2 regions of the Novosphingobium rhizosphaerae genome follow, and region 2 is predicted to be linked to the other one. Evidence: riboswitches for the same ligand, from Rfam matches in the RefSeq annotation. Region 2 holds a riboswitch; the other holds the start of a gene.
The links. Region 2 has a riboswitch for cobalamin ahead of R9J51_RS09580 (TonB-dependent receptor domain-containing protein). Riboswitches for the same ligand answer to the same signal wherever they lie in the genome.

Region 1 (15,395 bases), 2.0 Mb from region 2:
CGCGCAGCAGCAATGGCACCAGCATCGGGAGCCGAGAGATCGGCCAGCGCCGCAGCAAAGGCGGCGGGAGAGGCAAACACGCTCATACCGCAACAAACCCGGCGGGCGGGGTGCGGGTGATGAAATGGCCTTTCACGCCTTGCGGCCATTCCTTGAACGGCACGCGGCCATGCTCGCTTTGCGCATAGGCGGCCGCATAATCGAGAATGGCGGTGGCGGCCGCTTCATCGGGCGCGAACCGGCCCAGCACATAACCCACTTTGCCCGGCGCACGCAGGTGCACGGTGCAATGGTCCTTGCAGGCAAACAGGCAGGGCATTTCCTGCAAGGCGATGCCGGCATAGCGCGCATCGCCCTGCTGCACCGCGCGCAGCGCCTCCAGCAGGCGCGCGCCGCCGCGCTGGCCATTGTCATCTTCGCGCACGTCGGCGCTCAATCGGCAAGTGTTGCAGGCCACAATGGCCGGGCCATCGTCAACGGGTGTGAGCATGGGGGTATCCTTCAACGGGGGGATCAGAATTCGATGCCTGCTTGCGCTTTCACGCCAGAGCGGAAGGGGTGCTTCACCTGGGCCATTTCGGTGACGAGATCGGCCGCCTCCACCAGCGCATAGGGCGCGTTGCGGCCGGTGACGATCACGTGCTTCATCGCCGGGCGCGCGGCGAGCACGGCCAGCACTTCGTCGAGCGGCAGGTAATCGTAGCGCAGCACGATGTTCAGCTCGTCTGCCAGCACCATGGCATAGGCCGGATCGGCGATCATGCGCGCCACTTCCTCCCACGCGGCGCGAGCGGCCGCCACGTCGCGCGCGCGGTCTTGCGTATTCCAGGTGAAGCCTTCGCCCATGGCCTTGAAATCGACGTGATCGGGAAAGACATCGAACACGCGCCTTTCCCCGGTGGTCATCGCGCCTTTGACGAACTGCACCACGCCCACCCGCATGCCGTGGCCCACCGCGCGCAGCACCATGCCCATGGCGGCGCTGGTCTTGCCCTTGCCCTTGCCGGTGTGCACGATCAGCAGGCCCTGTTCGCGGGTCTTTGTGGCCATGATCTTGCCTTGCGCGGCCTGCTTCTTGCGCATCTTTTCGGTGTGGCGCGCCTCGTGATCAGCAGCTTGCATCGCCCTTGTCCTTTTTCAGCAGATAGATGTCCATGATCCAGCCGTGCTGCGCGCGCAGCGCGGCACGGCGGGCCAGAATGCGCGGGGCGGCCTGGGCCAGGGGGCCATGCTCCAGCGCCTGTTGCGCCATGCCCAGATAGGCGCCCCACCAGATGGCAATGCCCGCCGGATCGAGCGCCCGAAACGCGCCACCGGCATCGAGCATGACCACCACATGCAGCGCCCCCGGCGGCCAGCCATGCGCGCGCAGCAGGCGGCCGGTGGTGATGGTCACCGGCCCGGCCAGGGGGTTGAGCGGAATGGCATGGGCGGCGGTGAGCGCCTGCACGCTGGTGATGCCCGGCACCACGTGGATCGACAGCGGCAAGCCTTGGCCCGCCAAATGTGCGGCAATGCGCAAGCTGCTGTCATAAAGCGCGGGATCGCCCCAAACGAGCAAGGCCGCCCGCCCGCCCTGCGGCAGGGCCTGCGCCAGGGCGGCCTGCCACACCCCGGCAATTGCGTGGTGCCAGGCGTTGACCGCACCGGCATAATCGCCCGCGCCATCGCGCACCGGCATGGCAAATTCCACCTGTGGCACCGCGCGGGTGAGCACCGCCGCGCAGATCGTGCGCCGCACGTCGATCAACCCGGCCTTGTCCGCGCCTTTATCGGGCAGAAGGATCACATCGGCTGCGTTCATCGCCTGCACGGCAGCCAGCGTCAGGTGATCGGGATTGCCCGTGCCGATGCCAATCAGATCGAGGTGGATCATGCCTGCCCCGCGATCATGTGGAAGAACGTACCGGTCACGCGGCCCCGCCGCGATCCGCCTTCGGGCACGGCAGCGCCGGTGGCATCGGCCACACTCGCCAGCGCCTCGTCCGGCTGGGCCAGGATGCTGCAATAATGGAATTCGTGCCCGCGCAAGGCGGTGCCCGCCGCCATCGCCCCCACCGGCGCCAGCAGCCGCGCCGCGCGATAGCCCAGGTGCAGGCGCCGCACGGCATGGCTGGTTTCCAGGCCGAGCAGCCCGGCCATGGCGTGGCGCGTGCCGGCCTTGTCCACCAAACTTTGCCCCAGCACCATGTATCCGCCACACTCGCCATGCACGGGCCGCGTCTGCGCATGATGGCGCAGCCCGGCGAGGAAGCGCCCTGCCGCAGCGATGCGCCCGGCGTGCAGTTCGGGGTATCCGCCCGGCAGCCACACCATGTCCGCATCGGGCGCGGGCGCTTCATCGGCCAGGGGCGAGAACGGCAGGATCTGCGCGCCCGCCGCCTGCCAGCCATGCAGCAGGTGCGGATAAAGGAACGAGAACGCCGCATCGCGCGCCACGGCCAGGCGCTGCGCCGGCGGGGGTGGCAGGTGGGCCGCCGATGGCTGGGCCGCCTGCCCGGATGCCGCCGCGATCAGCGCGGCAAGGTCCACATGATCGCGCACGAACGCCGCCAGCTTGTCCAGCGCGCTGTCGAGATCGGCGTGTTCCTGTGCCTGCACCAGGCCCAGGTGCCGCTCCGGCAAGGCAAGGTCTGTGCGGCGCGGCAGGGCGCCCAGCACCGGCAGACCCACTTGCGCCATGCCGGCGCGCAGCAGGCTTTCGTGGCGCGGGCTGGCCACTTTGTTGAAAATCACCCCCGCCACGCGCAAGGCGGGATCGAAGCGGGCAAAGCCCAGCGCCGTCGCCGCCGCCGATTGCGCCTGGCCCGAGGCATCGAGCACCAGGATCACCGGCCAGCCCATGCGCCGCGCCACATCGGCACTGGCACCGTTGCCGGTGGCGCCCGGCTGCGCAACGCCATCGAACAGGCCCATCGAGGCTTCCGCCAGGGCGAGGTCTGCCCCCTGCGCCTGGCCCGCCAGCGCATCGATCAGGCCGGGCGCCATGGCCCAGCTATCGAGGTTGAACGAAGCACGGCCGGCAGCGGCGCGGTGAAACGCCGGGTCGATATAGTCAGGCCCGTTCTTGAACGGCTGCACCACCAGCCCCTGCTGCACCAGCGCGCGCAGCAGGCCGAGCGTGAGCGTGGTCTTGCCCGCGCCCGAACTGGGCGCCGCGATCATCAGGCCCGGCACTGTCATGCCTCTGCCTGTTGCGGGCGGAAGCGCCGCTCATAATCGGGGGCATAGAGGCTGCTGGGCGCAAAATCGCTGGCGTCCAGCACGCGGCCCACCAGGATCAGCGCGGTGCGCTCCATGCTGCCGGCCACCGCCGCTTCCACGCTGGCCAGCGTGGCGCGCACCACGCGCTCCTCGGGCCAGCTCGCGCGCCAGACCACCGCCACCGGGCAATCGGCGCCATATTCGGGCAGCAGATCGGCCACCACTTGCCCCAGATTGTGGATCGAGAGGTGAATGGCCAGCGTCGCCCCGGTCTGGGCAAAGGCCGCCAGGTTTTCACGCGGTGGCATGGCGCTGGCGCGGCCGGGCGTGCGGGTGAGCACGAGCGATTGGCCCAGCGCGGGCAGCGTCAGTTCCGCTTCCAGCGCGGCAGCGGCGGCGGCAAAGGCCGGCACGCCGGGGGTGATGGTGAAAGGAATGCGCAAGGCCCGCAGCGCGCGCAACTGCTCCCCCATGGCCGACCACACCGAAAGATCGCCCGAATGCAGCCGCGCCACATCGTGCCCGGCGGCATGGGCGGCGGCGATTTCGGCCATGATCTGGTCAAGCGAAAGCGGCGCGGTGTTGATGATGTGCGCGCCGGGCGGGCAGTGATCGAGCACGGCGGCCGGCACCAGCGAGCCGGCATAGAGGCACACTGGGCAGGCCGCGATGCGATCCCGCCCGCGCAGGGTGAGCAGATCGGGCGCGCCGGGACCGGCGCCGATGAAATGGACGGTCATCGTTCTGTGCTTTCGGCAAGGGCGCAAGTGGCCAGGCGATCGGGCGAAATATGGCGCGCGCTCAGCAGGCGGGCATGGGGGCCAGCGCCAGCCAGCGCGGCCGCTTCGGCAAGGCTGCCGATGCCGCGCGCGTGCAGGCTGGCGGGCGATTGCGTGGGCGTGGCGCAATGGGCCAGCTGTTCGGGCGCGATCGGCAGCAGCGGCAGGCCGAGCGCCTGGGCCAGAGGGGCCAGCGCGGCGGCCTTGTCTGCCGCCGTGGCCAGATGGGTGACGGGCGGATGCCCCTGTTGCGCCAAGGCCAGGGCGGCGCGCAATGCGGCGGGCGTGGCAGCGCCGCGAAAGCCGAAGCCGGCAACAATCCCATGGCCGATCATCGCACCGCGCTCCACTGCACCAGCGGATAGCGTGCTTTCCACCCGCGCCGGCTGCCCAGCGCGGTGGCATCGGCCAGTTCGATGCGCAGCAGGCTGCCACCGGCTTGCGCGTGCCACTGCGCCAGCAATGCTTCGGATTCCAGCGTGACGGCGTTGGCCACCACACGCGTGCCCTTGGGCAGGCACGCCCACAGCGCATCGAGCAGCGCCGGGTTCAGCCCGCCACCGATGAACACGGCATCGGGCGGCGGCCCATCGGGCAGGCAGACCGGCGCGCGGCCGGTGATCACGCGCAGGCGATCCACCCCCAGCGCCGTGGCATTGGCGCGCGCGCGGTCGGCACGCAAGGGATCGGCCTCCACCGCCACTGCCCGGTTGGCCGGGTGGGCCAGCAGCCATTCGATGCCGATGGAGCCGGAACCCGCGCCGATGTCCCACAACAGCTCCCCCGCGCGCGGGGCCAGCGCCGCCAGCGTCAATGCGCGCACGGGCGCCTTGGTGATCTGGCCATCGGCGGCGAACAGGGCATCGGGGCGGCCGGCGGTGACCGGCATGGCCAGCCCGTCTCCCGCCACGGCCAGGCCCACCGCCACGGGATGGGCCACGTCTGCCAGCGCAAAGCCATCGGCGCGCACCTGCCGCACCCGTTCGCGCGGGCCGCCGAGCGCCTCCAGCACATGAAGCTGGGCTTCGCCAAACCCGGTGGCGACGAGATAGGCGGCGAGATCAGCCACGGCGGCGCCATCGCGCAGCAGCACAAGCGCGCAGGCGCCGGGCGCAAGATACGGGCGCAGGCGTGAGAGCGGCGCGGCGTGCAGGCCCAGGCACGCGCAATCCTGCAAGGCCCAGCCCAGCCGCGCCGCCGCCAGGGCAAACGTACCGGGCGCGGGATGGGCCACCCATTCGTGGGGCAAGAGATGCGCTGCCACACTGCTGCCTGCGCCGAACCAGAACGGATCCCCCGATGCCAGCATAGCCACACGCCGCCCGCGCAAGGCCAGAAGCCGTTCGATTCCGTCGGCAAATGGCACTGGCCATTCGATGACCCGCGCCGTAAGCGGGCCAGCCAGGGCGAGATGGCGGGGCGGGCCGATCACCACCTCTGCCCGGCCAAGGCCGCGCGGGCAGCGGCGGAAAGGCCATCACGGCCATCCTCGCCCATGCCGATGATGCTCAACCAGGGAGCCGGTTCAGACATGCCAGAGATCCTGATTCTGGGCGGCACGACCGAGGCGAGCGCGTTGGCGCAGTTGCTGGCCGCGCAGGGTCTGGCCGCCACGCTCAGTTATGCCGGGCGCACCCAGGCCCCGCGCGCGCAGCCGGTGCGGGTGCGCATCGGCGGGTTTGGCGGGGTGGAGGGGCTGGCCGCCTATCTGCGCGAATACGGCGTGACGCATCTGGTGGACGCGACCCATCCCTTTGCCGCGCAGATGAGCGCCCATGCCATGGCGGCCGCGCAGGCCGCTGGCGTGCCGCTGATCGCCCTCACCCGCCCGGCCTGGCAGACGCAGCCGGGCGACGCCTGGACCCGCGTGGCCGATGTGGCCGGCGCGGTGGATGCCCTGGCCGGGCCGGCGCGGCGCGTGCTGCTGGCGCTGGGGCGGATGCATGTGGCAGCCTTTGCCGCGCAGGGGCAGCACCACTATGTGCTGCGCTTTGTCGACACGCCCGATGCGCCGCCGCCCCTGCCCGATCACGCGCTGGTGGTCGATCGCGGGCCCTTCACCGTGGAGGGCGATATGGCCCTGCTGCAACGCCATGCCATAGACCTGATAGTGTGCAAGAACGCGGGCGGCAGCGGCGCGCAGGCCAAGCTGATCGCCGCGCGCGCGCTGGGCCTGCCGGTGATCATGATCGACCGGCCAGACCTGCCCCCGCGCCACGAGGTGCACGATCCGCAAGCGGTGCTGGACTGGATCGCTCATGCCGCGGCCCCATCAAGGCTGCGCGGGGTGTAAAGCACCGGGCCAGTGGCCCGGTGGATCATGCGCGTCTGGCTCGATCCCACGATCACCACGGTGCGCATGTCGGCCATGTCGGGCTGCGCCTGCGCCAACGTAACGATGCGCAAGTGCTCCTCGGGCGTGGAGACGGCGCGGGCGAACAGGACCAGGCGCGCCGGGCCGCAGCATTCGCGCAGCACGGCCAGCGCGCGGGCGAACCCCTCGGGCCGCGCGCGCGAGCGGGGATTGTAGAACGCCATGGCGAAATCCGCCTCTGCCGCCAGACGCAGCCGCCGCTCGATCACCGCCCAGGGCTTGAGATTGTCCGACAGGTTGATCGCGCAGAAATCGTGGCCCAGCGGCGCCCCGGCGCGCGCGGCAGCGGCCAGCATCGCGGTGATGCCCGGCAGCACGCTGACCGGCACATCGGCCCAGCGGGGCGCGCCTTCTTCCACCACTTCGAACACGGCGGCGGCCATGGCGAAGACGCCGGGATCGCCCGAGGAAACCACCACTACCTGCCGGCCCTGCGCCGCCAGATCGAGCGCATGGGCGGCGCGTTCGCGCTCCACCCGGTTGTCCGACGGGTGCAGCGTGAGGCCGGGGCGCGGCGCCACGCGGGCGACATAGGGAATATAGCCGATAACATCGGTAGCAGCATCGAGCGCGGCGCGCACTTGCGGCGTGACCATGGCTTCGTCGCCCGGCCCAAGGCCGACGATGGCAAGCGTTCCGGTCATGGCCGGCGCCCCTGGCCGTGGATCAGCAGAATGGAGAAATAGGGCGTGACTTCGCTCGCCTCCATCAGTGGCGTCACCCGCTGGGCGGGCATGGCGGCATATTCCACCAGCCAGGCCGCACCCTCGCGCCCGGCAGCGGCCACGGCGCGGCGCAGCTTGGGCAGGTTGCGGCCGATCTTCATCACCACCAGCGCATCGGTATCGCGGATGCGGCGGGTGAGTTCGTCTTCGGGCAGCGTGGCCATGGCCACGGTCAACACATCGTCACCCCAGGTGATCGGCAGGCCGGTGGCATTCCAGGCGCCGGCCATGCCGGTGATGCCGGGCACCACCTGAACCGGCACCTGGCCCGCCAGACGGCTGTGCAGGTGCATGAAAGAGCCGTAGAAAAAGGGATCACCCTCGCAGAGCACGACCACGTCTTCGCCGGCCCGGGCCAGTGCGGCCAGGCGCGTGGTGCACTGGGCATAGAACGCGGCAAGGCAGGCGTTGTAGCGCGGATCGCTGACCGGGATTTCGGTGGTGACGGGATATTCCATCGGGATTTCCACCGCATCATCGCGCAGCAGATCGGCGGCGATGCGCCGCGCCTGCCCCGGCCGCCCGGCCTTGCGGAAATAGGCGATGTGGCGCGTGGTGCGCACCAGCCGGTCTGCCCGCACGCTGAGCAGATCGGGCGCGCCGGGGCCAAGGCCGACACCGTGGATCGTGCCGGCAATAACGTTGGGAGCCGCGCTCATTCCGCGTCGCTCGCCAGGGCGTTGATCGCCGCCACGGTGATCGCGCTACCACCCAGGCGCCCATCCACCACGCAGCAGGGCACGCCCTGCCACTCCCACAACGCAGCCTTGGATTCAGCCGCGCCGACAAAGCCCACCGGGCAACCGATGATCGCCGCCGGGCGCGGGCAGGACGGATCTTCCAGCATGTTGAGCAAGTGGAACAGCGCGGTGGGCGCGTTGCCGATGGCCACCACGCTGCCGGCCAGATGCGGTCGCCACAATTCCAGCGCGGCGGCGGAGCGGGTGTTGCCCATGGCCCGCGCCAGCGCAGGCACGCCCGCATCGTGCAGCGTGCAGACCACGGCGTTGCCGGCCGGCAGGCGCGTGCGGGTGATCCCTTCGGAGACCATACGTGCATCGCACAGGATCGGTGCCCCGGCGCGCAGCGCGGCGCGCGCGGCATCGACAAAGCCAGCCGAAAAGCGGATCTGCCGGGCCAGGTCCACCATGCCAGCAGCGTGGATCATGCGCACCGCCACCGGCTCTTCACGCGCGGCGAAGCGCGCCAGATCGGCCTCTGCCCGGATCGTGGCGAAGGACTGGCGATAGATCGCCGCGCCATCGGTTTCATAGCTGTGCGGCATCGGTCAGCCTTTCGAAATGGGCGAGCACCTCTTGGGTGCAAAGCGGGGTTCCCGTGCCGGCCAGGGCATCACGCGCCAGATCGAACCGGCCATCGGCGCGGCCGGTCAGGACATGGGCGGCAGGGCGGCTGGACGCGCAGCCCTTGGCGCAGCCAGAAACGTGGAGTGTGCCGCGCACCAGCGGCGCCAACGCCAGGGCAAGATCGCGCGTGGGCACATGGGCCTGCGGGCAAGCCGGCGCGCCGGGGCAGGCCTCCACCTGCAAGACCGGATCGGTCGGATCGGCGATCAGGCCGGGGACCGTCCCGGCACCGGCACCCTCCACCACCATGACGCGCCACGGGGTCAGGCGTAGGGCCTGCGCACCGGGCACATCGAGCGCAGCGACAAGCGCGGCGGCATCCACCCGGCCGAATGGCGCGCCATGGGCCATGCCCAGCGCACCGGGACCGGGGCGCAGCGGCGCAGCGGACGCGGCCGGGGTTTCCTGGCCCGTGGCCCAGGCGGGCAGCGGCGCGGCGTGGCGAGCCATGCGCCCTGCAAAGCCGCTGTTCGCAAACCAGCGGGCCAGCGCGATCAGGCCATCGGCTTCCCGGCCCGGCACCAGTGCCACGCCCGTGGCGCGCCCGGCGGCGCGCAGGATCAGGCCACCGCCCGCACCCCGCTCCACCCGGAAATCGCCCGGTTCGCCCAGCAGCATGGGCGCGGCGCCCGCGTCGATCACGAAACCCACCTTGCCCGGCAACGCGGGCAGTTCGGGCAGGCGCGCCAGCAATTCCGCCGCCACGCGCGCGGTATCGTCGCCCATGATCCAATCGGGGGCGACCAGCACATTGGCGCGGCGCTCCGCCACCGGATCGGCGTCTACCAGTCCCAAGGCCAGCAAATCGTGCAGCGCGGCCTGCCAGCCGGCTTCGTCCAGCCCGCGCAGTTGCAGGTTGGCGCGGCGCGACATGTCGATCAGGCCATTGCCATGGCGCGTGGCCAGCCCGGCCAGCGCCAAAGCATGTTCTCGCGAAAGCCGGGCCAGGCGCGGCTTTACGCGCAGCAACAGGCCATCGCCCGCCGCCATCGGGCGCCAGGCATCGGGGCACCAGCCGGCGATGCGAAAGCCGCTCATGCCAAAAGCTCCGCCAGGATGGCATTGCGCCGCGTGGGCCACAGGCCCGCCGCATGTAGCGCAGCAAAGCGCTGCTGCATCGCCGCCAGCGCACCGGGATTGTCGCGTTTCAGAAACGCGCGCACTTCGGGCGTGCCCAGCGTGGCCTGGTAATAGAGGTCGATCAGGTGCGCGGGCACGCTGCCGGGCGCCAGATGGGCAAAGGCGCCCAGGTGATCGAGCGTGGCGGCCAGTTCTGCCCCGCCGCGAAAGCCGTGGCGCATCATGCCGGCAATCCACCCCGGCTGCGCCGCGCGGGCGCGCACCACGCGGGCGATCTCTTCGTTCAGGGTGCGCGCCACGGGCCGGGCGGGATCGCGATGGTCGAGATGATAGAGCGCGGCCTTTCCGCCCGCTACGGCTTGCGCGGCGGCAAAGCCGGCCTCGTGCGCGGCATAGTCCATGCTCAGCAACAGGTCGGTTTCGGGCAGATCCTGCGCATGGACAAAGGCATCGGCCGCCGCCACGCGGGCGCGCAGGCCGGCGGCATCCTCTCCCGCTGCATCGAGCGCGTGGGAAGAGGCAGCCAGCCAGGCTTCGCCAGCGGCACGGCGGCTGGCCGCGTCATAGGTTTCGGCCGCTTCACCCAGCCCGAGGCCATAGCGGCCCGGCGCCGGGCCATAGACGCGCGGCGCGGGCGCCTGGCCGGCGAAAGGGTTCCACTCGGGCGGCTCATCACGCCCACACAGCGCCTGCACCGCCTGGCCAAACAGCACGGGCAGCATGGGAAAGGCATCGCGAAACAGGCCCGAAACCCGCAGTGTCACGTCCAGGCGCGGATGGTCGAGCGTGGCCAAGGCCAAGATTTCCACGCCGGTCACCCGCTCGCTGGTGCCGTCCCAGATCGGCGCCGCGCCCAGCAGGTGCAGCGCCATGGCAAAGTCTTCGCCACCCGTGCGCATCGTGGCCGATCCCCACAGGTTCACCACCAGCGCGCGCGGATAATCGCCGTGGTCCTGCAAATGGCGGCGCACCAGTTCCTGCGCCATGGCCACCCCCTGCGCATGGGCGGCGCGGGTGGGCAGGCTGCGCGGATCGACGGCATAGAGATTGCGCCCGGTGGGCAAGACATCGGCCCGCCCGCGCCAGGGCGAACCCGCCGGCCCCGCCGCCACGCGCCGCCCGGCCAGCGCGGCCAGCAGGCCAGCGCGCTCTGCCGCGCCCTGGCTGCCGCGCCCGAACACGTGCAGGCCATCGCCATATTGGCTGTCTTTCACGTCGCACACGAAGCGGTCGATCCGGGCGATCGCCTCGGCCGGGCTGGCATCGGGGGCAAGGCCCAGTTCGGTTTCCAGGCCCAGGCCTTGCGCCTCTGCCCGGATCGCGCCGATCAGCCGATCCCGCCGCGCGGGATCGAGGCCCACGGCCCCGGAAAATTCATCGAGCAGTGCCTCCACCCGCGCCAGGCCCGCGCCGCTTGCCACCCGCACCGGCGGGGGCGGCATGTGGCCCAGCGTGACCGCTCCGATGCGCCGCCGCGCCTGCGCCGCTTCGCCCGGATCGTTGACGATGAACGGATAGATCACCGGGAGATCGCCGATCAGCGCCTGGGGCCAGCATTGTTCGCCCAGCGCCACCGCCTTGCCCGGCAGCCATTCCAGCGTGCCATGCGCGCCCATATGCACCAGCGCGTCCATCCCTTGCGCCCGCAGCCAGAGATAGAACGCCACATAGCCATGGCGCGGGCAGCGGGTGAGATCGTGATAGCTCTCGTCCCGCCCAGCCACGTCGCCGCGTTCGGGTTGCAGCGCGATCAGGGCATGGCCGGCGCGCAAGGCGGCAAAGTGGAATGCGCCGTCGCGCACCGCCGGGTCCGCCTCGGCCGCGCCCCAGCTTTGCGCCAGGTCTTGCTGCAAGGCGGGCGCCAGCTCTGCCAGAGCGGCGCCATAGGCGGCCAGCGGCCATGCCAGGGTTTCCCCCGCCAGCCGCGCCGCCAGATCGCCCGCAGGCGCCATGGCATAGCCGGCACCCGCCAGATCATCGAGAACGGCGGCTGTAGAGGCCTGCGCATCGAGGCCCACCGCGTGGGCCATGGCATGGGCCTTGCCCGGATAGATGGAAAGCACCAAGGCAACCTGGCGCTCTGCCGCCGGGCGCTGCGCCAGCGCGATCCACGCCGCCACGCGCCCGGCAATGGCGACGATGCGCGCGGCATCGGGCGCATGAACCTGGCGGGCAAAGCCCAGCGCGGCATCCTGCGCCACGGCCTGCTTGAAACTGGCCACCCCGGCAAACACGCGCCCGTCGATTTCGGGCAGGACGACATGCATGGCGAGGTCTGCCGGCGCCAGGCCGCGCGCAGAGGCGGCCCAGCCCTCACGCGTGCCGGTGGCCAGCGCCACCTGGAACACCGGGGCGCCGGCGCCATCGAGCGGGCTGTGCCCGGCCTCGTCCCGCGCGGAAAAGGCCGTGGCGTTGACGATGGCGGCGGGCCTGAGCCGGTCCAGCGCGGCTTCGACCAAGGCGCGCGATTGCGGTTCTTTCAACGACGTGACGTAAAGCCCCAGGGCGCCGATGCCGTGTGCCGCGAGGGCCGCGATCAGCGCGGCGATCGGCGCGCAATCCTGCGCCGCCAGGGTGGAGCGATAGAACACCACCAGCGCCAGCGGCTGGGCCGGATCGGCCTGCCAGGCCAGCGGATCGCAAAGGCCGCCCTGCGGGTGCCAGCCCCCAGCCATCGGCAGCGGCGGTTCCGCGATCGCAGCAGAGGCCCCACGGCCCAGCCCGGCCTCTTGCGCCAGCAGGGCGAGCGCGGCAGCCATGCCTTGCGCGCCGCCCGCGTCGCACTGCCGCGCCAGTTCGCGCAAAGGTGCCTCGCCCAGCGTGGACGCGGCATCGAGCTGAGCATCGGCGCGCCCGTCTGCCGGCAAGACCGCCAGCGCGATGCCGCGTTCGCGCGCCAGCTGCGCCACCTGGCCCAGGCCATAGCGCCACCACGCCACCCCGCCGATCAGCCGGATGAGAATGCCGCGCGCGCCGGCGAGCGTGCGCTCCACATAAGTATCGACCGAAAGCGGATGTTCCAGCGCGGCCAGATTGGCCAGGCGCAGCGTGGGAAACGCCGGATCGCGCGCGCGCGCCAAGTGCCAGGCGGCGGCACAGGCAGCCAGGTCGCTGTCAGAGAAAGACAGCACGACCAGGTCTGCCGGGGCCTGCCCCAGGTCTTGCGGCACGGCGGTTTCTTCCAGGCCGTGGCTCTCGCGAAAGAGGACGTGCATCGCGCCTGCCCTCAGGCCAGCAGCGCCGCCCGGATCGCTTCCGGCTCCAGCCGCTCCCGCTCGGCAATCGCCACCAGTTGCCCGCTGCGCGGCTCGCCCGCGCGCCAGGGTCGGTCATAGTGATGGCGCACGCGCGCGCCCACCGCCTGAACCAGCAGGCGCATCGGCTTGCCCGCCACCGCGACATGGCCTTTCACCCGCAGCACGCCGTGGTCTGCCGCCAGGCGCGCGATGCGCGTGGCAAGGTCTGCCGGATCGGCGATTTCGTCCAGTGCCACCACGGTGCTGGCGAAATCGTCGTGCTCGTGATCGTCCGCGCCATCGTGGTGAGACGGGCGCGCGGCGATATCGTCTTCCGCCGCCGCGTTCAGGCCCAGGATCACGCGCGGATCGGCGGCACCTTCGGCCAGGTCGATCACCGGCATGGGGCGCGGCGCGGTCTGCGCGATCACCGCGCGGGCCTGCGCGAGCCCGTCCGGCCCGGCCAGATCGCCCTTGGTCAGCAGCACCATGTCGGCACAGGCAAGCTGGTCCTCGAACACTTCAGCCAGCGGTGTTTCGTGGGTCACGCCCGGATCGGCGGCGCGTTGCGCCTCAAGCGCCACCAGATCGGGGGCGAAGCGGCCGGCGGCCACGGCCTCTGCATCGGCCAAGGCCAGCACGCCATCGACGGTGATGCGGCTGCGGATCGCGGGCCAGTCGAACGCCTTGAGCAGCGGCTTGGGCAGCGCCAGGCCGGAAGTCTCGATCAGGATGTGATCGGGCCGGGGATCGAGCGCGAGCAGGCGCTCTACCGTGGGGATGAAATCGTCGGCCACGGTGCAGCAGATGCAGCCATTGGCCAGTTCCACGATGTTTTCGGCCGGGCAATCGGGAATGGCGCAGGATTGGAGGATGTCTCCATCCACGCCCAGCGTGCCGAATTCGTTGACCACCACCGCCAGCCGGCGCCCGCCGGCGTTGCGGATCAAGTGGCTGATCAGCGTGGTCTTTCCCGCGCCCAGAAAGCCGGTCACGATGGTGACGGGCACTTTTGCCAAATCCGGCATGCACAAAACCCTTCCGCGCGCCAGCGACGGACAAAGGCAGGGCTTCACCGGAACGATCCGGCCGGGCGCGCGGCGGCGGGCCGGCGCACGAAGGCGCCCGCCACAACGCAAGCCCGTGCAGCCCCAGCCGCACAAGTCTTCGTCGCCCAGACGGAAGTGTTACCGTGCCCGGACCATCCCCTGGATCAAGGCAAGAGCGACCAGTGCGCCGGCAGGTCTCCTGGCTCGTGGGTCAGGGCTTGATGCACGCCTTCCCAGGCACTTGGTGCCCAGTGGCCGCCCCCGGCCAAAACCGGAGACAAAGTGCATCGCGCTCGCCACTTACAGTTGCAGGGACAGCTGCGGACTTGGGGCAAAGCCCCGCACCGCATTCCCGATTAAGCCCCTCTCGGGGCACCGACGCGATCTTCGCGAACGACGGGCCAGGCCCGTCCTTCGTCACTGCATCTAGCCCAGTTCGGAAGCCAAGCCAACTGTCCTTGGCATCAGGATGGTTCTGCCACCTCGATCTCGTCCAGCCGCTGCCAGCGATAGATCGCCAGGCTGGCCAGCCAGCACAGCGCGAACAGGCCGATGATGGCAAAGCCCAGGCCATTGAAATTGCCGGCCAGATCGGCGGCCAGGCGAAAGGGCGCACTGCCCAGCCCCAGCTTCTGCCCGATCAGCGCGGCCGCCTCGATCCCGCCGATCACGATCGCCACCAGCGCGGAAACCAGCGTGATGGTGATATTGTAATAGAGCTTGCGGATGGGTTTGACGAAGGCCCACTCATAGGCGCCGAGCATGACCACGCCATCGATCGTATCGACCAGCGCCATCCCCGCCGCAAACAGCGCGGGCAGCACCAGCACGGTGCCCAGCGCCAGCCCGCTCGCCGCCTGGCTGGCCGAAAGGCCGAGCAGCGCCACTTCGGTGGCGGTGTCGAACCCCAGGCCGAACAGGAAGCCTAGCGGCGCCATATGCCACGAGCGCGTGACCAGGCGGAACATCGGCCGAAACAGGCGCGAAAGCAGCCCCCGGCCCGAAAGCAGCAGGTCGAGGTCTTCCTCCACATAGGTGCCCCCTGCCCGCACATGGGCAAAGGTGCGCCACACCGACCGCAGGATGACCAGGTTCATCGCCGCGATGGCAAACAGGAACAGCGCCGAAACCGTGGTGGCGATCACCCCGCCCACCTCGCGCCAGGCACCAAACCGGGCGAGCGCCGTGGCGGTGAGCGCCACCGCCACCGAAGCGAGCGCGATGATCGCGGCATGGCCCAGCGCAAACCACAGGCCCACGGCGACGGGCCGCTGCCCCTGTTGCATGAGCTTGCGCGTGACATTGTCGATCGCGGCGATGTGATCGGCATCGACCGCATGGCGCAAGCCAAGGCCCCAGGCGAGCAGCGCGGTGCCGAGCATCAGCGGTTGGGCGTGGAACAGGCCCAGCGCCCAGACCCAGGCAAGCCCATTGGCAAGGACCAGGCAGGCGATAAGCACGGTGATGCGCCGCCGCAGCGGCGACGCGGAAAAACGGGATGATGCAGGCACGAACAGACACTCCGGCCAGGGTTGCGACTGGACCGGACACGCTTGTTGCGCGCGCACGCCACGCATGGCG
Region 2 (15,395 bases):
CACGGAAAGGGTGGTCAATGCGCTACGCGCACGAGTGGATGCGGTCGACATGAAGGGCGGTGTTCCAGATTTGTTCGATTCACGCAAGCCTGTCGCAGCGCAGCAATAGCCGCGCAAGATGGCTGCGTGGGCAAGGACGATTGATCTGGAATGTGGGAAGCCGGTCAGCCGATCGCAAGCGCGCGGCTGCGCCCGTCTCCTACCCAGCGCGCCTTGACCCCCCACACGCTGGCCAGCACCTCTTCGGCCAGGGCCACGTGCGGCGGGCCATTGGCCGCCACGGTGCCGCGATCGAGCACGATGACGTGATCGGCGTGGTTCATCGCCAGCGCTAGATCATGCACCACCACCACCACGCCCACGCCCTGGCCGGCCAGGCGGCGAAAATGGGCAAGCAGCGCCTGCTGGTGCGCCAGGTCGAGCGCGGCCAGTGGTTCATCCGCCAAGACCCAGCGCGGCTGCCCGGCCAGCACGCGGGCGAGCAGGGCGCGGGCGCGCTCCCCGCCCGAAAGCGTGCCCACCTCGCGCCCGGCCAAGGCATTGAGATCGAGTGCGTCGAGTGCGGCCATGGTGGCGGCGGCGTCCACCTTGGCCGGGGTGCGGTGCGGCAGGCGGCCCAGCCGCACCAGCGTTTCCACCGTCACGTTCCATGCCACTTCGCCGGCCTGGGGCAGATAGCCGATCGCCATGGCCCGCTCGCGCCCGGTCAATTCGCCCAGGCGGTGCTGGCCCAGGCACACGCGGCCCGCGTCAGGCTCTACCAGGCCGGCCAGGGCGGACAGCAGGGTGGACTTGCCCGCGCCGTTCGGCCCGCAGATCACCGTCAGGCGCCCGGGCGCAAGGCCTGCGCGCACTTCGCGCAGGCGGCCCACCACGGTTACGGCTTCGGCAACAAGTTCCATGCGCGCCCCTTTCAGGCGAGACCACGCCGCAGGCGCAGCAGGAGGTGCAGGAAGAACGGCGCCCCCAGCAGGCTGAGCGCGATGCCCAGGCGCAGTTCCCCGCCCGCCAGCGGCAGGCAGCGACACAGCGCATCGGCGACCAGCAACAGCAGGGCACCAGCCAGCGCGCTGGGCAGCAGCAGGCTGGACGGGCGGCGATCGGTGAACGGGCGGACAATGTGCGGCACCATCAGCCCGACAAAGCCGATGACCCCGGCGGCCGAAACCCCGGCGCCCACCACCAGCCCGACGCCCAGCACCATCATCCAGCGCAAGGCCGCGGGATCGAGCCCCATCGACCGCGCGGCCAGTTCGCCCAGCGTCAACGCATCGAGCGACGGCCCTGCCCGCCACAGCACGGCAAGGCCCAGCGCGGTGAGCGGCGCGGCCAGCGCGACATCGTGCCAACTGCGGTCGGTGAGCGCGCCCATCAGCCAGGTCACGATCTCGGTCAGGGCAAAGGGATTGGGCGCCAGGCTGATCGCCAGGCTGGTGAGCGCGCCGGCAAGGCTGGAAAGCATCATCCCCGCCAGGGTGAACAGCGCCACCCCGCCGGCCAGGCCGGTGCGCGGCCCCGAAGCGATCAGGGCGAGCAGGACCATGCCGCCCGCCGCGCCTGCCAGGGCCATGGCCGGTAGCGCGAAAGGCTGCACCGCAAAGCCCATGAACAACGACAATACAGCACCCAATGCAGCCAGCGGCGCCACCCCGAACAGGCCGGGATCGGCCAGCGGATTGCGCAAGTATCCTTGCATCGCCGCGCCTGACGCGCCCAGCCCGGCGCCCACCACCACCGCCAGCACCGCGCGCGGCAGGCGCAGTTGCGCCAGGATTACCGTGGCATTGGCACTGTATGGGGCCCCGGCTGGATCGAACGGATTGATCCACACCTGCCCCGCCATCAGGCACAGCGGAAACAGCAGCAGGAGCAGCGTGGCCAGCACCACGGGCAGAGCGGCTCGGTTCATTGCGGCCTACCCAAAGCTTTGTCCAACGCAGGGCCTTCCAGTTCGCGGCGCACCGCCACCAGCCGATCGAGCAGGCGCGGAATCGTGGGGCCACCGCAATAGATGAGATTGGGCGCGATCGGGGCGCGCGCGGTGTGCGTCAACGCAGCGAGCGCGGGGTGGAACAGCAGCCGGTCTTCGTCCGGGCCGGTGCCTGGCACGATCGTGCCCGGTGCCGGGCCCACCGCCAGGATCACGCGCGGCGGATCGGCCAGCATGCGCTCCAGCGGCAGGCGTTCGGATTGGCCCAGCCCGCGCTGCGCGCTGAAATTGGCAAAACCCGCCTGGCTCATCAGGTCAGAGACCAGCGTGTGCTGGCCCGGCACCAGCCCGCCCGGCTCCCACAACACGGCCGGAATGGGAACATGGCCGGGCGGCGGCGCAGCCTCTGCCACGGCGCGATCGATCTGCGCCAGCAGTGCCGCACCGCGCTCTGGATGGCCGGCCCAGGCGGCCAGGCTGCGGACCTGCGCGCGCGCCGCAGCCAGCGAATCGGCAATGCCCACCGTTTCCACGCGCAGCCCCATGCTGCGCAGCGCCGCCAGCGTGGCCGGATCGGCATAAGTGCTGGTCACCACCAGGTCGGGATGAAGCGCGACCACGCTTTCCACGGCGCCATCGGTGGAGGGAAAGCGGCGCGCCTCGGCCACGTCCATCGAGGTTTGCGCAGGATCGCGGCTGTAGAAGGACAGCGCCAGAATCTGCCCGCGGTCGGCCACTTGCGCCAGCACCGCGTCGCTGCACGGGTTGAGCGAGACGATACGCGGCAGGGCACCTGCGCCATGCGCCGCCTCACCGGCCGGGGCAACCCGCGCGCATCCCACCAGAGCCAGGGCCAGCAGTGCAGGCAGGCGGCGGCAAGACAAGCGGGGCAGCACACGGCCGATCACGTCAAGGTCATTCCTTTCGCTGGTGCCGCGGCGCGCCATCAGTAGCGCAGGCGCACCCCGCCAAACACCGAACGACCCAGCGCGCCATAGCCCGCTGCCGTCACCAGCGGCCGATCGAACACGTTTTCCACCCGGCCGAACAGTTCGGCCTGATGAAGGATCGGCAGGCTGGCGCGCAGCGTGGTGACGCTACCGCCCGACAGCTTGATCGAATTGGCCGCGTTGTCAAAGGTTTCGGATTGAAAACGGATATCCGCGGCGAGGGCCAGGCCGGCCCAGGGCGTGGTCCAGTCCAGCGAAGTGGTCAGCGCGTGGCGCGGACGGCGCGCCAAGTCCTTGCCGAACGTGGCCGCGCCAGGGGTGCGATCGGTCGCTTCGGTATAGGCATAGGCGATCTGCCCCTTGACCCCTGGGCTGAGCGTGGCGCCCACTTCCAGTTCGGCGCCCTGCGCGCGCGCCTTGCCCACGTTGTCATACACGCCATAGGCATGGCCGGTGCACAGCGCGCTTTCCACCATGTAGCACGAGACGTAGGTGATGAGGTTGCGCGTATCGCGGCGGAACAGCGTGAGCCCGGCGTGGAACGTGCCGTCTGCGCTGGTATAGGCCAAGCCGGCATCATAACTGCGGCTGCGTTCGGGATTGAGATTGGCGTTGCCGTAATCGGGCGAAAGCAGTTGGTAGAGCGTGGGCGCGCGGAAGCCTTCGCCATAGCTGGCGTTGAACCGCAGGCCGCGCAGCACTTCCACGGTGCCGTTGGCCCCGAGGCTCACGTTGCTGCCGAACTGGCTCTGTTCGTCATAGCGCACGCCGCCGGCAAGGCTGGCCTTGGCACCATACCAGCCGAGCATGGCATGGCCGCTGGTCAGGTGCGCGCGCTGTTGCGCGTCAAAAGTGCTGTCGAACCGGGTCCATTCGCGATCCGCGCCGAAATCGAGCGCGAAATCGGCCGGCAGCGCATAGCGGCCGTTGAGTTCCACCCGCTCGCTACGGCCGTTGTAACCGTATTCGAACGTGTCGTCTGCTCCGCCGGTGTAATAGCGGCGGCGCGTGTCCGACAGGGCATAGCCTGCGTCCAGCGTGAGGGCGCCGCCCGCGTAATGCACCCCGGCACGGCCGAAGAACTGCCGGGTGGTGGTATATTCGGGGGTATCGCCGAAATTGAAATCGGCGTCATAGCCATCGATCTGGGTCTTGCCATCGGCATAGCGGGCGCTGGCCACCAGCGAAAGCGTGTCGGTCAGGTTGACGCGGCCCTTGCCGCCCACGCGCCACTGGTCATAGCCATCGCGTTCCGTGCCATTGGCTGCGGCCGAGACGCCATCGGTGGTGGCATAGCCGCCGCCCAGCGAGAAGGCATAGCGATCGCGCTTAACCCCGGCGACCGCCTCGGCATCATAGCTGCCGCGCGAGCCGGCTTCGGCCGAAGCTTCCGCGCCGTCGATCTCGCGCGTGGTCACCGCGATCACCCCGCCGATGGCCGAACTGCCCCAGATGACCGAGTTGGAGCCGCGCAGCACTTCGATCCTTTCGATGCCGCCGCTGGTCAGCGTGCCGAAATCGAACCCGCCCGAAGGCGCGGACGGGTCTTCCACCCGTACGCCATCGACCAGGACAAGGGTGTGCTGCCCTTCCCCGCCGCGCAGGCGCACGGCCGTCTGCGCGCCAAGCCCGCCGGTGCGCGAATAGGTCAGCCCCGGCACGCGTTCGAGCACGCGGGTGATATCGACACCCTGCACCGCCTCGATCGTTTGCAGCGGCACGACGCTGATCGCCTGGCCGGTCTGGTCGAGCGACAGGGCGCTGCCGGTGGCCAGGACGGTGATTTCTGCGCCATCGGATGGTGCAGCTTCCTCGGCATGGGCAGGCATGGCCAGCACGAGCGTGGCGGCCAGCGCAAACAGCGAAGTCTTCATGGTCTTTTCCTCCCGGCCCATGGACAGTCTTGCCGTCCATGGCGCGAGGGTCCGCCGGGCCCCGGGCGGAAACTCGTCACGCTTGCGCCCGGTACACCCCGCCCGGCCGCGGAACGACCACACACCGGCAGGTTTCCTGGCTCATCCGAAGTCATCGCGACACGCCGGCCTTCCCAGCCCGCGTGGGGGCCAGTGGCGCACAAAGGGCGTGGCGCTCGTCCGGAAACAGTTGCGGGGGCAGCGCCGGCTTTGGTTCCGGCTTCCCTCTTAGCCCGCTTGCGCGGGCACCGGTGGCGTCTGCCGCGGCCGATAGCGCCCCCTGTACCATGGGGCAAGCCCGCGGCAGAATTTAACCAAGCGGTAGCGGGGTGTGCCTTATCGGGACGAAGCCATTTACCCCCGTGCATGGTTGCCACGCAGCGACTAACGCACCATTGCAAGATCAGGCCCCTGCCCGCCCTTATGCCAGACCCGAGTCCCTTCACCGGCGCCACGCCCACCCTGCCACCCGAAGCGCTGATGCCGCCGCCGGGGCCGGAAGAGCGCGCGATGCTGGCGCAGCGGCGGCAGGCCGATGGCGCGTTGCTTCAGGCGCTGACCCTGGCCCCGGTGCGGCCACGCGATTTTGCCGCACGCATCCGCCGGCGCGACATGACATCGTGGCGGCACCAGCACCGCGCAGGCTCGCGCCTGGCAGAGCGCGCTGCCGGCATTGCCGCGATCGGCGCGCTTGGCCTGGTGCTGGGCGCGGTGGGTTGGGGATCGCCGGGGATCGATGCCGCGGCCGCGCACGATCGTAACGGCCTGCAACCATTCGAGCGCGCGGGCGAAAGTTTCCCCGGCTCGGCATTCTATTACGTTTCGGCCCAGGACAGCGGCCTGCTGGCTCCGCAGGACGCCGCGCGCGCCTGGGACCGGCAGGTGGCCGCGATCCATGGCGACGCCGACGACGCGCCCACGCTTGCGGCCTGGGCGCGCAATCCCGCGGCGCGGCCGCTGTTTGCCTCGGGCAGCGGCGAAGACCGCTGGCGCGCGCTGCAATGCCTGACCACCGCGATCTATTACGAAGCCGCTTCGGAACCCGATGCCGGCCAGCGCGCGGTGGCGCAAGTCGTGCTCAACCGCGTGGCCCATCCCGCTTTTCCCAAGACCGTGTGCGGCGTGGTCTACCAGGGATCGGAACGGCCCGGCTGCCAGTTCAGCTTCGCGTGCGACGGCGCTATGGCGCGCCGCCCGGTGCAGCAGTTCTGGGACCGCGCGCGGCGCGTGGCCGCCGATGCCCTGGCCGGCAATGTCTTTGCCCCGGTTGGCCTCGCCACGCATTACCATACCAGCGCGGTGCACCCGCTGTGGGCAGACAAGCTTGCCTTCATCGGCACGATCGGGGCGCATCGCTTCTATCGTTGGGCCGGCACGGCCGGCCTGCCGGCTGCTTTCACCGGCACGTATCGCGGTGCAGAGCCGCTCGCCGCCCCGCATCCGCGCAGCTGGGTGCCCGTCGCGGCGGATCTGGCCGATCCGCTGACGCTGGAAAAAGCGTTCGAGGATGGCCGCATGGCCGCACTGGAGCGCACGACCGCCGGGCCGGGCGGTGCGCCCCTGGCACAACCGGCAGGCACGGGCCTGCGTGCGGTCGATTCGCCCTTGCGCGGCATGGCGCCGGCCGGCCCCGCGCTGTCGGGCACGCCCCTGCCCGGCGCGCCGAGCGGGCAACTGCGCCCCGAAGCGAGCGAGGCTTATGAAAACGCGGGCAAGTGGATTGCCCAGCCGCACGGCTGAACCCACGCGCCGCTGCGGCACGGCCACGCCGGGCCACTTCACTTCCACCGCCATGGCAGCATCAACGGGTCGTTTACCGTCTCGTCTCATCCCCTGTTAGCGCGCACCCCCTTAGAAGGACGGCAGAGCTGCTGCGGATTTCAGCCCGCTTGCCGCTTTCAACAAGGAAAAAGCCGAATTTACGCGAAATTTCGGTGTCGCAACGAACAATGGAGACCATCTGCGCATGCTGCGTTTCGCCCCTCGCTATGGCATGATCTCGCCCTGTCTCCGCCGGCCCGCCGGCCGGCCGGCCCATGCGGCCAACGACAATCCCGGCTGGGCCAGCCTGCGCCAGGCCAATGGCACCGCGCACGCTTCGCCGGGCCGGATGATGGCCGCGCGCGTGGCTGACAATCTTGCCGACGATGCCCTGCTGGCCCAGGCGCTGCGCCTGTTTGCCAGTCACGGCCACGCCGCCGCCGGGCAGGCTGCCGCGGCAGCCAAGGGTGCCGCCGTGGCGGGCGATCACGATGGCGCCGCCTGGTGGGCGCAAGTGTGCCACACGCTCGATCGCCGCAAGGGCCACGCCCTGGAACGGGAACTGGCCGGCCTGGCGTGAATTGCCCTGAAAGCCGGCCACCCGGTGCCGTTCTGGCGGGCGGGCACTGGCCTGCCTGTCGCATTCGTATGAACGGCCGATTTACTGTTTAATGCTATTGCGAACTCTTATCAAAGAAACCCGCAAATGCGGGGTTTTTTGCGGTTGCAATCCCTGCCGGGCAGGCCTACGTGCCCCTCCACTTGTCGGCAACCCTTCCCGTCTCGCGGGCGCGGGGGGACCTCCATCCGGGGGCTTGAGTCGGCAACGCTTGAACGCTTGTCCCGCGACGTCTCCGGGAAAGGACCGTAAAGCACATGGCACGCAAGAAGATCGCGCTGATCGGCGCGGGTAACATCGGTGGCACTCTGGCGCATCTGGCCGCGCAGAAGGAACTGGGCGACATCGTCCTGTTCGACGTGGTGGAAGGCGTTCCCCAGGGCAAGGCTCTCGATCTCTCGCAGTGCGGCCCAGTCGAAGGTTTCGACGCCAAGATCATCGGCACCAACGATTACAAGGACATCGCAGGCGCGGACGTCATCATCGTGACGGCCGGCGTGGCGCGCAAGCCCGGCATGAGCCGCGATGACCTGCTCGGCATCAACCTCAAGGTGATGAAGGCCGTTGGCGAAGGCATCCGCGACAACGCGCCCGACGCCTTTGTGATCTGCATCACCAACCCGCTCGACGCGATGGTCTGGGCGCTGCGCGAATTCTCCGGCCTGCCGCACAACAAGGTGGTGGGCATGGCCGGCGTGCTCGACTCGGCCCGCTTCAGCACCTTCCTGGCTTGGGAATTCGGCGTTTCGGTGCGCGACGTGAACTCGTTCGTGCTCGGCGGCCACGGTGACACGATGGTTCCGGTTGTGGAATATTCCACCGTTGCCGGCATCCCCGTCACCGATCTTATCAAGATGGGCGCTTCCACCCAGGACAAGATCGACGCGATCGTGCAGCGCACCCGTTCGGGCGGCGGCGAGATCGTCGGCCTGCTCAAGACCGGTTCGGCGTTCTATGCCCCGGCCGCTTCGGGCATCGCCATGGCCGAAGCCTACCTGTCGGACCAGAAGCGCGTCCTGCCCTGCGCCGCCTATGTCGATGGCGCCTATGGCGTTGACGGCCTCTATGTTGGCGTGCCGGTGGTGATCGGTGCAGGCGGCGTGGAAAAGGTCATCGAAATCAACCTCGATGAAACCGCCAAGGCCAACCTCCAGGTTTCGGTCGATGCGGTGAAGGAACTTCTGGTGGCCTGCAAGGGTATCGATCCTTCGCTTGCCTGATTGAATGCCTGGCCCGCGGCTTGCCTTTCGGGGCGGCCGCGGGCCTTGCACCGCACGTTATCGGCCAGGGCCGCCACGGTGGCGCTGGCAATACCCTTAAGGCCCTCTTCGGAGGGCGTTGACCGAACGCCATTAAGGATACCTGGCCCATCCACGCGCACCGCGCCGCAGATTGGCTGCCGATCCAAGCGATGGCGTCGGGCAACCGATGACAGTCACAGACAGGCCGCCTTGGGTTTCGCGGTCTGCCTCATGCCTCTTTCCGAAGCCCCTCCCCTCCCGGGGGCAAAGGAGTGAACTGACGATGGGACAAGAAGTGCACGAGTTCGAAGTCGATCCTTCACAGGATGCGCCGCAGCAGGGTCCATCCTGGCAATCGAAGCGCTGGCCGATTACCGACGCGCTGGCCGGCGATGATCTGACCCGTGCGCTCGATCCCATGGCGCTCAAGGTCGAAGTGGCCAAGGCTGCCAAGAAGGCCGGTGCCGCGCTCGACGAAGCGGCGCTGGAACAGGCCGCCAACGACAGCCTGCGCGTGATGCTGCTGGTGCGCACTTATCGCGTGCGCGGCCACCTTGCGGCCAACCTCGATCCGCTCGGCCTGTCCAAGCAGGACCTCCCGGCCGACCTCAGCCCCGAATACCACGGCTTCACGGCCAAGGACATGGATCGCAAGATCTACCTGGGCGGCACGCTGGGCCTGCAATGGGGCACCGTGCCCGAAGTGGTCGAGATCCTGCGTCGCAACTATTGCGGCAAGATCGGCCTGGAATACATGCACATCTCCGACGTGGAGGAGCGCAAGTTCCTGCAGGACCGCATCGAGGGCGGCGACAAGTCGATCGACTTCACGCCCGAAGGCAAGAAGGCGATCCTTTCCGCCGTGGTGCGCGGGGAACAGTACGAAAAGTTCCTCGGCAAGAAGTATGTCGGCACCAAGCGCTTCGGCCTTGACGGTGGCGAGTCGATGATCCCCGCGCTCGAAGCGGTGATCAAGTACGGCGGCCAGCGCGGCGTGAAGGAAATCATCTACGGCATGGCCCACCGCGGCCGCCTCAACATCCTCGCCAACGTGATGGCCAAGCCCTATCGCGTGATCTTCCACGAATTCTCGGGCGGCAGCGCCAATCCCGAAGACGTGGGCGGCTCGGGCGACGTGAAGTATCACCTGGGCACCAGCACCGACCGCGAGTTCGACGGCACCAAGGTGCACATGAGCCTGCTGCCCAACCCGTCGCACCTGGAAACGGTGGACCCGATCGTGCTGGGCAAGACCCTGGCGCAGCAGCAGTTCCGCGACGACGTGGGCCATGGCAAGCACAAGCAGGTCCTGCCGGTGCTGATCCACGGCGACGCGGCCTTTGCCGGCCAGGGCATCGTGTGGGAATGCTTCGGCTTTTCCGGCGTGGAAGGCTACAACACCGGCGGTTGCATCCACTTCATCATCAACAACCAGATCGGCTTCACCACCAGCCCGCAGTTCTCGCGCGGCTCGCCCTATCCCTCGGACGTGGCCAAGGGCGTCCAGGCGCCGATCATCCACGTCAACGGCGATGACCCCGAAGCGGTGACCTTTGCCTGCAAGCTGGCGATCGACTATCGCCAGCAGTTCGGCCGCGACATCGTGCTGGACATGTGGTGCTACCGCCGCTTTGGCCACAACGAAGGCGACGAGCCATCGTTCACCCAGCCGCTGATGTACGCCCAGATCCGCAAGCACCCTGCGGTCTCGTCGCTCTATGCCGATCGCCTGGTAAGCGAAGGCGTGATCGACAAGAACTGGAAGGGCGAAGCCGAAGACCGCTTCACCGCCACGCTGGAAAGCGAGTTCGAAGCCGCCAAGAGCTACAAGGCCAACGAAGCCGACTGGTTCGGCGGCCGCTGGGCGGGCCTCAACAAGCCGGCCGACCCGGTCACCGCGCGCCGCAACGTGGCCACGGGCATCGAGCAGAAGCTGTTCGACAGCCTGGGCCGCACGCTGACCACGGTTCCCGAAAGCCTCACCGTCCACAAGACCTTGGGCCGCGTGCTCGATGCCAAGCGCGAGATGTTCGCGTCGGGCAACGGGTTCGATTGGGCCACGGCCGAAGCGCTCGCCTATGGCAGCCTCGTCACCGAAGGCTACAACGTGCGCCTTTCGGGCCAGGACTGCGGCCGCGGCACGTTCAGCCAGCGCCATGCCGTGTGGGTGGACCAGACCGACGAGCACAAGTACGTGCCGCTCGCCACGCTGCCCCATGGCCGCTTCGAAGTGCTCGACAGTCCGCTGTCGGAATATGGCGTGCTCGGCTTCGAATACGGCTATGCCAGCGCCGATCCCAAGACGCTGGTGCTGTGGGAAGCGCAGTTCGGTGACTTTGCCAACGGCGCGCAGATCGTGATCGACCAGTACGTGGCCGCTGCCGAAGCCAAGTGGCTGCGCGCCAACGGCCTCGTCATGCTGCTGCCGCACGGCTATGAAGGCCAGGGTCCGGAACACTCCTCCGCCCGTCTGGAGCGCTATCTCCAGCTCTGCGCCGAAGATAACCTGCAGGTGTGCAACATCACCAGCCCGGCCAACTACTTCCACGTGCTGCGCCGGCAGATGCACCGCTCGTTCCGCAAGCCGCTGATCATCATGACGCCCAAGTCGCTGCTGCGCCACCCGCTGGCCAAGTCGACCGCGGCCGATTTCATCGGCGAGGCACAGTTCAAGCGCATCCTGTCCGATCCTTCGGCACCCGAAGACAAGGACACCCGCCGCGTCGTGCTGTGCTCGGGCAAGGTGGCCTATGACCTGATCGAGGCGCGCGATGCTGCCGGCATCACCGACACCCAGATCATCCGGATCGAGCAGCTCTATCCCTTCCCGGGTGAGCCGCTGGCCCTGCGTCTTTCGCGCATGGCCAATCTGGAAGACGTGGTATGGTGCCAGGAAGAGCCGAAGAACAACGGTTCGTGGTTCTTTGCTGAGCCGCTGATCGAGGAATCGCTCAAGGCCGCCAAGGGCAAGGTTGCCCGCGCCCGCTATGCCGGCCGCGCCGCCTCTGCTTCGCCCGCCACGGGCCTGGCCAAGCGCCACGTTGCCGAGCAGGCCGCCCTGGTGGCCGATGCGCTGGCTCTGTCGGTGCGCGAGGAAATCCGCCGCAAGAAGAAGGCCTGACCCGGCCGTTTCGTCCACCTGAATTCTCCCCAAGGAACACCAAGTCATGTCCATCGAAGTCAAGGTTCCGACGCTCGGTGAAAGCGTCAGCGAAGCGACGGTCGGCCAGTGGCTGAAGAAGCCGGTGAAGCGGTGGCTCTGGACGAGCCCATCGTCAGCCTCGAAACCGACAAGGTCGCCGTCGAAGTGCCCTCGCCCGTGGCCGGCGTGCTCGGCCAGATCCTGGTTGCCGAAGGCGAAACCGTCACGGTTGGCGCGCTGCTCGGCACCGTAGAAGACGGCGTGGCCGCGGCCGGCAACGGCCAGGTTGCCCCGCGCGAGGAAAAGCCGGTGCCGCCCGCATCTGACACGATCGCGCCGGCAACGCCTGCACCCGCGCCTGCCGCAGCCCCGGCTGCGCCGGCCGGTGACGATGCCGGTGCTGCCGCGCTCTCGCCGGCAGTGCGCCGCGCGGTGCTGGAGCACGGAATCGATCCTTCCACCGTCAAGGGCACCGGCAAGGACGGCCGCCTGACCAAGGAAGACGTGCTGGCCGCAGCCCAGGCCAAGGCCGCTTCGCCTGCGCCGGTGGCCACCGCCGCTGCCGTGCCTGCCGCCGTGGCCGCGCCTGGCCGCAACGAAGAACGCGTCAAGATGACGCGCCTGCGCCAGACCATCGCCAAGCGCCTCAAGAGCGCGCAGGAAAACGCCGCCCTGCTCACCACGTTCAACGACGTGGACATGTCGGCCGTGATGGCCGCGCGCGAGAAGTACAAGGACGTGTTCGAGAAGAAGCACGGCGTGAAGCTGGGCTTCATGTCGTTCTTCGCCAAGGCTTCGTGCCTGGCGCTCAAGGACATTCCGGCCGTCAACGCCCAGATCCAGGGCGATGAGATCGTCTATCACGACTATGTCGATATCTCGGTGGCCGTCTCGGCGCCGAACGGCCTGGTCGTGCCGGTGGTGCGCGATGCTGACAAGCTGTCGTTCGCCGGCATCGAAAAGGCGATTGCCAATTACGGCAAGAAGGCCCGCGAAGGCGCGCTGACCATGGAAGACATGAAGGGCGGCACCTTCACCATCTCCAACGGTGGTGTGTTCGGCGGCCTGATGTCCACCCCGATCATCAACCCGCCCCAGTCGGCCGTGCTCGGCCTGCACCGCATCGAAGACCGCCCGGTCGTGCGCAATGGCGAAATCGTGATCCGCCCGATGATGTACATCGCGCTGTCCTACGATCACCGCATCATCGACGGTCGCGAAGCGGTTACCGCGCTCAAGACCATCAAGGAAGCGATCGAAGATCCCACCCGCCTGCTGATCGATCTCTGATCGACCAAGCGTGCCGCGCCCGGCGACCAGTGCCGGGCGCGCAGGCGTGCATAGCAGCGAACTTGTGTGATAAGTCGCGCCAGTCCCGCCACAGTTTCAGGGGCGCGCGAACAGGAGGCCGCAATGGCTGAATACGATTATGATGTCCTGGTGATCGGCGCTGGCCCTGGCGGCTATGTCGCGGCGATCCGCGCGGCCCAGCTGGGCCTCAAGACCGCCTGTGCCGATGGGCGCGAAACCCTGGGCGGCACGTGCCTCAACGTGGGCTGCATCCCGTCCAAGGCACTGCTGCACGGTTCGGAAAAGTTCGAGGAAGCCGTCAACGGCACCTTTGCCAGCTATGGCATCAAGACCGGCCCGGTGGAGCTGGACCTGGCCACGATGCAGCAGCAGAAGCTGGATTCGGTCAAGAGCCTGACCGGCGGCATCGAATTCCTGTTCAAGAAGAACAAGGTCACCTGGCTCAAGGGCTATGCCAGCTTCGAAGACGCGCACAGCGTCACCGTCTCGGGGCAGAAGGTTTCGGCCAAGCACATCGTCATCGCCACCGGCTCTTCGGTCACCCCGCTGCCGGGCGTGAGCGTGGACAACGACGCGGGCGTGGTGGTCGATTCGACCGGCGCGTTGGCGCTGACCCGCGTGCCGGATCACCTGGTGGTGATCGGCGGCGGCGTGATCGGCCTGGAACTGGGCTCGGTGTGGCGTCGCCTGGGCGCCAAGGTCACCGTGGTGGAATACCTTGACCAGCTGCTGCCCGGCATGGACGGCGACGTGCGCAAGGAAGCGGCCAAGATCTTCAAGAAGCAGGGCATGGCGCTCAAGCTTTCGACCAAGGTCACCGGCGTGGCGGTGGACGGTGGCAAGGCGACGCTGACGGTCGAGCCTTCGGCCGGTGGCGCTGCCGAAACCATCGAGGCCGATTGCGTGCTGGTGGCCATCGGCCGCCGGCCCAACACCGAGGGCCTGGGCCTCGACAAGATCGGCCTTGCGCCCAACGCGCGCGGCCAGATCGAGACCGACCACGATTTCCGCACCGCGGTTGATGGCGTGTGGGCGATCGGCGACGTGATTCCGGGCCCGATGCTGGCGCACAAGGCCGAGGACGAAGGCATTGCCGTAGCCGAGAACATCGCAGGCCTCACGGGCATCGTGAACCACGACGTGATCCCCGGCGTGGTCTACACCTTCCCCGAATTTGCCGGGGTGGGCCTGACGCAGGAAGCCGCGCTGGAAAAGGCCGGCGGCGACCAGTCCAAGATCAAGGTCAGCAAGTTCCCGATGCTGGGCAACAGCCGCGCCAAGACCAATCACGAGCCCGACGGGTTCGTGAAGGTGATCGCCGATGCGCAGAACGACCGCGTGCTGGGCGTGTGGGCGATTGCCTCGGTGGCCGGCACGATGATTGCCGAAGCGGCCCTGGCCCTGGAATTCGGCGCAACCTCGGAAGACATCGCCTATACCTGCCACGCGCACCCGACCCATTCGGAAGCGCTGAAGGAAGCGGCGATGGGCATCCGCGAAAAGCCGATCCACATCTGATCGACGCACCGCCGTTGGGCGGCGAGCGCATTGAACAAGGCCGCGCCGGGGCAACCGGGCGCGGCCTTTTTCTTGGCCCGCTTGTTGGTGGCCCCTGGCAACGCGCCGCAACAAGACGTGCAGCTTTGTAAAATAGGCTATGCTTGACAGTTGTTTACGTGACTTCTGGGGCCGCCCATCTACGAGGCAGGCAAGCAGGGGAGCTTACCAAGGAGAAGCATCGTATGAACCGTCTGACGATCGCCTTTGCCGCCGCTGTGGCGCTTGCCGCCACGCCGATGGTGGCCCAGGCCGCGCCGTGCAAGGATGCCAGGGGCAAGTTCATCAAGTGCCCGCCAGCCAAGCCGGCGCCCCGCAAGGTTTGCAAGGGCCACAAGGGCAAGTTCGTGAAGTGCCCGCGTTGACCTGACGCAGGAAGGGCTGCCGGGCCCGCCACCTGCCACGTCGTGCGACGCCAGGCAGCCCTTCCAAGCGCTAGAGCACGATAACGTTTCACGGAAACGTCATGGTGATCTAGGTTTTTGTTATCGTGCGATTTACTGCCAAAAACCGGCACCCACTTTTTGTCATCGCACGCTAGAAATCTATCTTCATCCAAACCATGGCCGAAGGAACGCTGACACCGCCGCCCACGGCGCGCTGTTCCGCTTCGGCCTGGGCCTTGACGCCAGGCGCCAATTGCAGTTGCGCCACGGGTGGCGCCTGATCGGCGAAAGGGCCGGTCAGGGGATGGACGCGAAACTTTTCCCGATCCACCGCACAGACCACGATCGCGCCATCGGCCGCCGGACTGCCGCAGCGCGCCTCTTCCGGCTTGAGCCGCGCAAGGTCGAAGGATTGGCCCTGGGCCGCAGGCGGTGCGGACGAGGCGGGGGCAGAAATCGGTGCGACAGGTGGTGCATCGATAGGCATGGCGGCTTGGCTCCATCCGCAACGTGCTGAAACTGAACGTCGATTGTGGCGCGATCATGGCGCTGGGAACTTTGCCCGGCGTTGGCGCGTAGTCCTGC

Region 1: another riboswitch for cobalamin. It lies ahead of cobW (cobalamin biosynthesis protein CobW); the one in region 2 lies ahead of R9J51_RS09580 (TonB-dependent receptor domain-containing protein).

The regions. Positions count from the first base shown of each region.
Region 1 covers NZ_CP137861.1:4,106,868-4,122,262, forward strand. The annotation lists gene cobT (nicotinate-nucleotide--dimethylbenzimidazole phosphoribosyltransferase) at 1-86, opposite strand, end outside; gene R9J51_RS18600 (DUF1636 domain-containing protein) at 83-490, opposite strand; gene cobO (cob(I)yrinic acid a,c-diamide adenosyltransferase) at 514-1,122, opposite strand; gene cobF (precorrin-6A synthase (deacetylating)) at 1,109-1,876, opposite strand; gene R9J51_RS18615 (cobyrinate a,c-diamide synthase) at 1,873-3,183, opposite strand; gene cobM (precorrin-4 C(11)-methyltransferase) at 3,180-3,944, opposite strand; gene R9J51_RS18625 (cobalamin biosynthesis protein) at 3,941-4,318, opposite strand; partial or broken gene cbiE (precorrin-6y C5,15-methyltransferase (decarboxylating) subunit CbiE) at 4,315-5,516, opposite strand; gene R9J51_RS18635 (cobalt-precorrin-6A reductase) at 5,515-6,276, shown strand; gene cobJ (precorrin-3B C(17)-methyltransferase) at 6,240-7,001, opposite strand; gene cobI (precorrin-2 C(20)-methyltransferase) at 6,998-7,741, opposite strand; gene R9J51_RS18650 (precorrin-8X methylmutase) at 7,738-8,367, opposite strand; gene R9J51_RS18655 (cobalamin biosynthesis protein CobG) at 8,351-9,487, opposite strand; gene cobN (cobaltochelatase subunit CobN) at 9,484-12,744, opposite strand; gene cobW (cobalamin biosynthesis protein CobW) at 12,756-13,793, opposite strand; cobalamin riboswitch at 13,987-14,209, opposite strand; gene R9J51_RS18670 (HoxN/HupN/NixA family nickel/cobalt transporter) at 14,279-15,325, opposite strand.
Region 2 covers NZ_CP137861.1:2,075,877-2,091,271, reverse strand. The annotation lists gene uvrA (excinuclease ABC subunit UvrA) at 1-51, opposite strand, end outside; gene R9J51_RS09595 (ABC transporter ATP-binding protein) at 165-902, opposite strand; gene R9J51_RS09590 (FecCD family ABC transporter permease) at 914-1,909, opposite strand; gene R9J51_RS09585 (ABC transporter substrate-binding protein) at 1,906-2,838, opposite strand; gene R9J51_RS09580 (TonB-dependent receptor domain-containing protein) at 2,877-4,754, opposite strand; cobalamin riboswitch at 4,877-5,047, opposite strand; gene R9J51_RS09575 (cell wall hydrolase) at 5,217-6,533, shown strand; gene R9J51_RS09570 (hypothetical protein) at 6,760-7,134, shown strand; gene mdh (malate dehydrogenase) at 7,431-8,393, shown strand; gene R9J51_RS09560 (2-oxoglutarate dehydrogenase E1 component) at 8,698-11,535, shown strand; partial or broken gene odhB (2-oxoglutarate dehydrogenase complex dihydrolipoyllysine-residue succinyltransferase) at 11,582-12,846, shown strand; gene lpdA (dihydrolipoyl dehydrogenase) at 12,970-14,385, shown strand; gene R9J51_RS09545 (hypothetical protein) at 14,610-14,789, shown strand; gene R9J51_RS09540 (hypothetical protein) at 14,962-15,297, opposite strand.